2 regions of the Aeribacillus sp. FSL K6-2848 genome follow, and region 1 is predicted to be linked to the other one. Evidence: a T-box and tRNA genes for the amino acid it is inferred to sense, from the RefSeq annotation. Region 1 holds a T-box; the other holds one or more tRNA genes.

Region 1 (3,279 bases):
ATTCGCCCGGCGAGCCTGAAACGCTTCAAAGTTGCTGCAAGAAGAAATTTCACGATATGTTTGATAGCTTGGAAGCCATACTTCAAGATCATATTTTTTTGCTGCCGTAAAGCCTAAATCAGCTGTACACATGCTCATAACTCGATATGGAAGTCCTAACAGCTTCAATACGTTTTCAGCATGACTTGTTAATTTTTCTAATTCCTCATAAGAATCTTCAGGCTTTACAATTTTCACAAGCTCCACTTTGTTAAATTGATGCTGGCGAATAAGGCCGCGCGTATCTCTTCCGGCCGCCCCTGCCTCAGAACGGAAGCAAGCGCTGTACGCTACATAATTGATTGGAAGCTGCTTCTCCTGTAAAATTTCATCACGGTGCAAATTTGTGACAGGAACTTCCGCTGTTGGTATTAAGAAATAATCCTCACCTTGAATTTTAAAAGCGTCTCCCTCAAACTTCGGAAGCTGTCCTGTTCCGATCATGCTTGTACGGTTCACTATATACGGAGGCAAAACTTCCTCATAGCCATGTTCTTCAACATGCAAATCTATCATAAAACTGATAAGCGCCCTTTCTAATCTTGCGCCCAAACCTTTATAAAATACAAAGCGGCTGCCGGTCACCTTGCCGGCTCTTTCAAAATCGAGAATTCCTAATTGGTCGGCAATTTCCCAATGAGGTTTTGGTTCAAAACGAAAGGTCGGGATTTCTCCCCATTTGCGGACTTCTACATTATCTTCCTCTGAATCGCCGACTGGAACGCTCTCATGCGGAATGTTTGGAATCGACAAAATCAAGGTTTCTAACTTTTCTTCAATCTCTTTTAATTCCTCATCAAGTGTTTTGATGCGTTCTCCTACTTGACGCATTTCTTGAATTAAATGATCTGTGTCTTTCTTTTCTCTTTTCAATTCGGCGATTTTAGAAGATACTTCATTTCTTTTGCTTTTTAATTCTTCCGTCGTAACAATTAGTTCACGACGCTTTTTATCCAAGTCAACAAATTGATCAAAATCAGTTAAATCCTCTCCACGGTGTTCAAGCTTCTTTTTTATTTCTTCAAAATTTGACCGTAAAAATTTCATATCAAGCATCATGGACACTCCTTTCGTTTTTATATTCAAAATAAAAACTCCCGTCCAAAAAGGGACGAGAGTATACCCGCGTTGCCACCCTGCTTGAAGGCATCAGCCTTCCACTTACAAAGGTAACGGTTTTTTCCGTAAATGCTTACTAACAAAAACTTGCATTCAGCATTTCACTCAAGGACGGATTCACAAGCGTTTTTCACTGGTTTCCACCAACCACCAGCTCTCTTAAGAAAAACAACTTGCTACTAGTTCCTCTCATTGCTTTAGATCTATTTATATTCATAAATTTACTATAAGTTTAGGGTTTGTTCAACTTTTTTATGCATGAACTTTCTCGTTTGATTCCTTCACCATATTTAAAAAATATTGCACAAATCGATGATCATCCGTCAATTCCGGATGGAATGAACATCCAAGAATGTGGCCTTGTCGAACAGCAACAATTCGATCCTCATGTTTTGCTAAAATTTCAACATTTTCTCCTGCTTCTACAATATGCGGAGCGCGAATAAACACACCTATAAAATCGTCCCCAACTCCTGCAATGGTTAATTCCGCTTCAAAACTTTCACGCTGGCGGCCGAAAGAATTCCGTTCAACGACCACATCCAATACACCAAGGTGCGGCTCATCTTGTCCAACAATTTGCTTCGCCAGCAAAATAAGACCAGCACATGTACCGAAAACAGGTTTTCCTCCCTTTATAAATTCTTTCAAAGGGTCCATCAACCCATACTTTTCAATCAATCTTCTCATTGTCGTGCTTTCGCCGCCTGGTAAAATAAGTCCATCGATATTTTGCAATTGTTCGGATTTTTTAATTTTTACGCCTTCTGCACCACAAGCTTCGATTGACTGAATATGCTCCCTCACAGCACCTTGGAGTGCCAAAACTCCTACTTTCATTTTGTATTCTCCTTTACCAGCCACGTTCTTGCATACGATGTTCCGGAAGCAATGAAGAAATATCGATCCCTTTCATCGCAGTTCCAAGATCTTTCGATAAATGAGCGATTAATTCATAATCCTCATAGTGTGTGGTCGCTTCCACAATTGCCCGGGCATACTTTCCTGGATTTTCAGATTTAAAAATACCTGAGCCGACAAACACACCATCTGCACCAAGCTGCATCATCAACGCTGCGTCAGCAGGTGTTGCAACGCCGCCAGCAGCAAAATTCACGACAGGGAGTCGTCCTTCCTTTTTAATTTGTAGCAGCACTTCATACGGGGCTCCTAAATTTTTTGCTTCCGTCATTAGCTCATCTTCGCTCATACCGACAATTTTCCGAACCTGTGCATTCACTTTCCGCATGTGACGAACTGCTTCTACAATGTTGCCAGTTCCCGGTTCGCCCTTCGTTCTGAGCATGGAAGCACCTTCTCCAATTCGGCGAGCTGCTTCTCCTAAATCACGGCAGCCACAAACAAATGGAACCGTAAATTCCCGCTTATTTATATGAAACTCTTCATCAGCCGGTGTCAACACTTCACTTTCATCAATATAATCAACACCGAGCGCTTCTAATACTCGAGCTTCTACAATATGTCCAATACGGCATTTTGCCATTACTGGAATCGTAACCGCGTTCATGACCTCTTCAATAATCGTCGGATCAGCCATGCGGGCAACCCCGCCTGCCGCACGAATGTCAGCAGGAACTCTTTCCAGCGCCATGACGGCAACCGCACCTGCTTCTTCAGCAATTTTGGCCTGTTCTGCATTGACCACATCCATGATGACGCCGCCTTTTTGCATTTCGGCCATTCCCCTTTTTACTCGATCAGTACCTGTAATTGCCATTTCTATAGTTCCTCCTTAATGATACATTCAAATGCATACGTCTATTTTATCCTAATTTTTATAAAATTCCTATCAAATTTCAAGGATTTCTTTTATTTTAAATATAGTAAAAACCCCCAACAAAATGTTAGGAGTTATGCATTAAAACCAGCTTTTTACCATGTTTGCTGCTCCGTTCCATACATCACCAAAAAAACTACCAATGCCTCTCATTGATAATACAAACCAGTTAGCTTTTTCGACTTTTGTTTTTGTCACTACATCAACTTTCGCTTCGGATTCACCTGTTACAAATCCGTAATCCTGGCTGTTCCCTTTATATTCTACGGACATATACCCGACCTTGGCGCCCTTTTTAATTGGTGCAGTCAGCTCTCCGTTCG
Region 2 (3,279 bases), 1.9 Mb from region 1:
TTCTTTTCTAACTGGCCTGTCAGCACTTTTCAAATTTTGATAGCGGGGAGCGGTCAGTTTTTTTGAACTCGGCAAATTAACCCACAGCTGCAGACTGTGAACGGTAGATCCAGGTGCAGGATCTTCTTGATGGATTACTCCTCTTCCAGCAGTCATCCATTGAACATCCCCGGCTTTGCTTGCCATATCCATTTTTGTTATCAAAATGCTCCAAAATCCCGTCAATTACATATGTGACAGTTTCGATTCCCCGATGGGGATGAAGGTCAAACGTCCCTTGCTGAAAAATATCCTCCGCAAGCATTAAAATCGATCATATTCCTCCCAATTACCAGGTTCTAACACAAACCCATTAGTATGAGTCGGATTATTCGTTTGTAACGCAACATTTTTAATTTTGCGTATATCCCTTTCCATACAAGCCTTATCTATTTTCTGCTTTTTGCAAGTAATCAATAATCCCTTGCGCACAAATGCCCATATCGATTTTTAAATACTCGTGCACTTGATGATCTTCGGAAATATGTTTTTTCTTTAAGTAATCTTGCAGCGTGCTGTACAATCTATCAGATAGAAGCTTTGATCTTTCTTCAAACGGCAAGCTTCCATGCTCTTTTACAACCGCTTTGCCTTGATCTACAAAAATGTCCAGCCAATATTTTAGCTGTTTATAAACTTCCTCTGGATGCTCGCTCATGCCAAAATGACCGAAAAATATTTTCGAAACGTTTAATGCTTCGATTCTTTCACATGATTCAAGCATTTTATCCGGATCAAACTGGTTAGGAGAAGTAGACGGCAAATAAAACTCTAAGTCTGAATCTAAGAGCATTGAATAAAAAACTCCGATCGTGTCGCCGGTAAAGATGCCGTTGCTTTTGGAATCATGTATACAAAAATGGTGATTCGCATGACCTGGTGTGTGATAAAACGTCAGCACGCGATCATCGCCTACTTGAAGCGTTTCCAAATCTTCTTTTACAACTAGCTGGTCTTCTGGCACGGGCAAAATCGGATCAAACAATTTTTGAAATTGCTCCTCTCCATACACCATTTTGGCGCTGGCAATTAATCTGGATGGATCTTGCAAATGACGTTTCCCGCGGGGATGGACGAACACTTTTGCTTTTGGGCAATGTTTAAGGAAAAGCCCGACACCTCCCGAATGATCTAAATGAATGTGCGTAACAATGATGTTTTGAACATCCTTCGGATCAATTCCTAAACTATCAAGACCTTTTAATAAATATGGGACAGACGGGCTCGCGCTTGTTTCGATGATGGTCAGCTCTTTTTCGTGAAGAACGTAAGCCCCTGTTCTGTTTTCTAATCCTAAGTCAAAAAGATCAATTAATGTGATGTCATCGCCAATGTTTTGTACCTTCAATGTTATGTGACTCCTTTCTTTTATTTGCCTACTACATAATTCAACAAAAAAAGATTAATTTCCTTTTCCAAACTTTTTGTTGATTGGTTAAAATTTTTTGATGACAAATTTTTTATTTTAATATATAATATCAATGCTGACGTTTTTCGGGAAGTAGCTCAGCTTGGCAGAGCACCACGTTCGGGACGTGGGGGTCGCAGGTTCAAATCCTGTCTTCCCGACCATGGAGAAGTACCCAAGTGGTTGAAGGGGACGCACTCGAAATGCGTTAGGGCGGGCAACCGCCGCGTGAGTTCGAATCTCACCTTCTCCGTTTAAAAAACGCGCTTTTTAGCGCGTTTTTTTATTGCCGGAATTTGAATAATTGACCCTTTTAAAAATTTTTCAAAACAATTGATATTCTTATTTTCATAAAAACTGTTTCAGCAAGTTATGCAAAAAACCTGAAAAGCCTATTTAGTGCTTTTCAGGTTTTTTGCTTATCATTCCTCGATTGGAGCTTTTCTTCTAAATTTGCTTAATACTTCATAGACGATTGGAACAATGATGAGAGTCAGCAAAGTCGAGCTGGTCAATCCGCCGATGACGGTTAAACCAAGTCCTCTCGAGATCATGCCTCCATCTCCTTCATAACCTAATGCGAGAGGAAGCAATGCTCCAACTGTTGCCAGCGCAGTCATTAAAATCGGTCTTAGACGAGTTGCCCCTGCTTCAATGAGCGCATCTCTTGTAGAAAGTCCTTCACGCTCTTTATGAATGACACGGTCAATTAACACAATCGCATTCGTCACAACAATACCGATTAACATGAGCGCACCGATCAAAGCTGAAACGCTCAATGTTTCTCCCCCAAGCCATAGCGCTACAAATCCGCCGATGACGGTAAATGGAAGTGAAAATAGAATGGCAAAAGGCGCAAGTCCTTGACTAAACGTAACCACCAGCACAAAGTAGACAACAGCGATGGCAGCGAGCATAGCCAATCCTAATTGTGAAAACGACTCATTGATCTGTTCGGACACTCCACCTGTTTCAATGTTCACACCAGGCGGCAATTCTAAACCATCTATTTTCTTTTGAATGTTTGCATTTACTTGGCTAACGTCATTAGTAGTAATCTCTCCGCTGACTGATACTGCAAATTTTCCGTCGCGTCTAGTAATCGTATTGGATGTTTCGCCTTCTTTTACTTTCGCTACATCTCCAATTTTCACATTCATGCCAAGTGGGGACTGAATGGTTTTCTTTTTCATCTCATCAATCGAATCAAATGTTTGCTCTTCCCCTTCAATATAAACTTCAATGTCTTGACCTTCTTTTTGGATTGTTGTTAAAACCGGCCGTTCATGGTGTTGGCTTAATGCCATCGCAATTTGCCCAGCGGTCAATCCTAGCTTGCTCATCTTTTCTTGATCAACAACAAACGTGAACTCATCATAAGTTTTCGATAAACCTGATTCGACATTTTTCAAGTTTTTTTCATCTTCCAAGATTTTTTGCACTTTTTGGGCGACAGGCTCAATATCTTCCATCGAATCGCCAAACACATACAATGTGTACTCATTGCTTGCCATCATCATGTCAATGGTGCCCCAATCGCCTTTTTCGTTCGTTAATTCATTTAAGTCTTTAACAATTTTCTCCTTTTCTTTTTCAAAATTCGGTGTGTCATCTTCATACATAATAAAGAAAATGGCCTGATTTCGATTTCCAGGATTCATCGGATTTTCGCTTCCGACAGACAATTGAATCGTTTTTACATGATCACGGTCGACAAGGAAATCTTCTGCCTTCAATGCGATATCTTCTACTTCTTCCAGCGTTTGCCCTGGATCCGGATCATACGTTAAGATAACTTGCTTTTCTTGTTCATTCGGCAAAAAGCTTACACC

What was found. The T-box of region 1 lies ahead of serS (serine--tRNA ligase). A T-box ahead of a tRNA ligase gene usually reads a tRNA of that ligase, here a tRNA-Ser.
Region 2: it encodes a tRNA-Ser, which carries the amino acid that the T-box ahead of serS (serine--tRNA ligase) is inferred to sense. The anticodon was not compared.

What each region holds. Positions count from the first base shown of each region.
Region 1 is NZ_JBBOQQ010000001.1:19,203-22,481, reverse strand. Features, by position in the region: gene serS (serine--tRNA ligase) at 1-1,095, opposite strand, end outside; T-box leader at 1,144-1,360, opposite strand; gene pdxT (pyridoxal 5'-phosphate synthase glutaminase subunit PdxT) at 1,411-1,998, opposite strand; gene pdxS (pyridoxal 5'-phosphate synthase lyase subunit PdxS) at 2,012-2,896, opposite strand; gene NSS70_RS00075 (serine hydrolase) at 3,038-3,279, opposite strand, start outside.
Region 2 is NZ_JBBOQQ010000001.1:1,963,982-1,967,260, reverse strand. Features, by position in the region: partial or broken gene NSS70_RS09595 (pirin family protein) at 1-417, opposite strand, end outside; gene NSS70_RS09590 (MBL fold metallo-hydrolase) at 425-1,393, opposite strand; tRNA gene NSS70_RS09585 (tRNA-Pro) at 1,535-1,611, shown strand; tRNA gene NSS70_RS09580 (tRNA-Ser) at 1,613-1,700, shown strand; gene NSS70_RS09575 (efflux RND transporter permease subunit) at 1,870-3,279, opposite strand, start outside.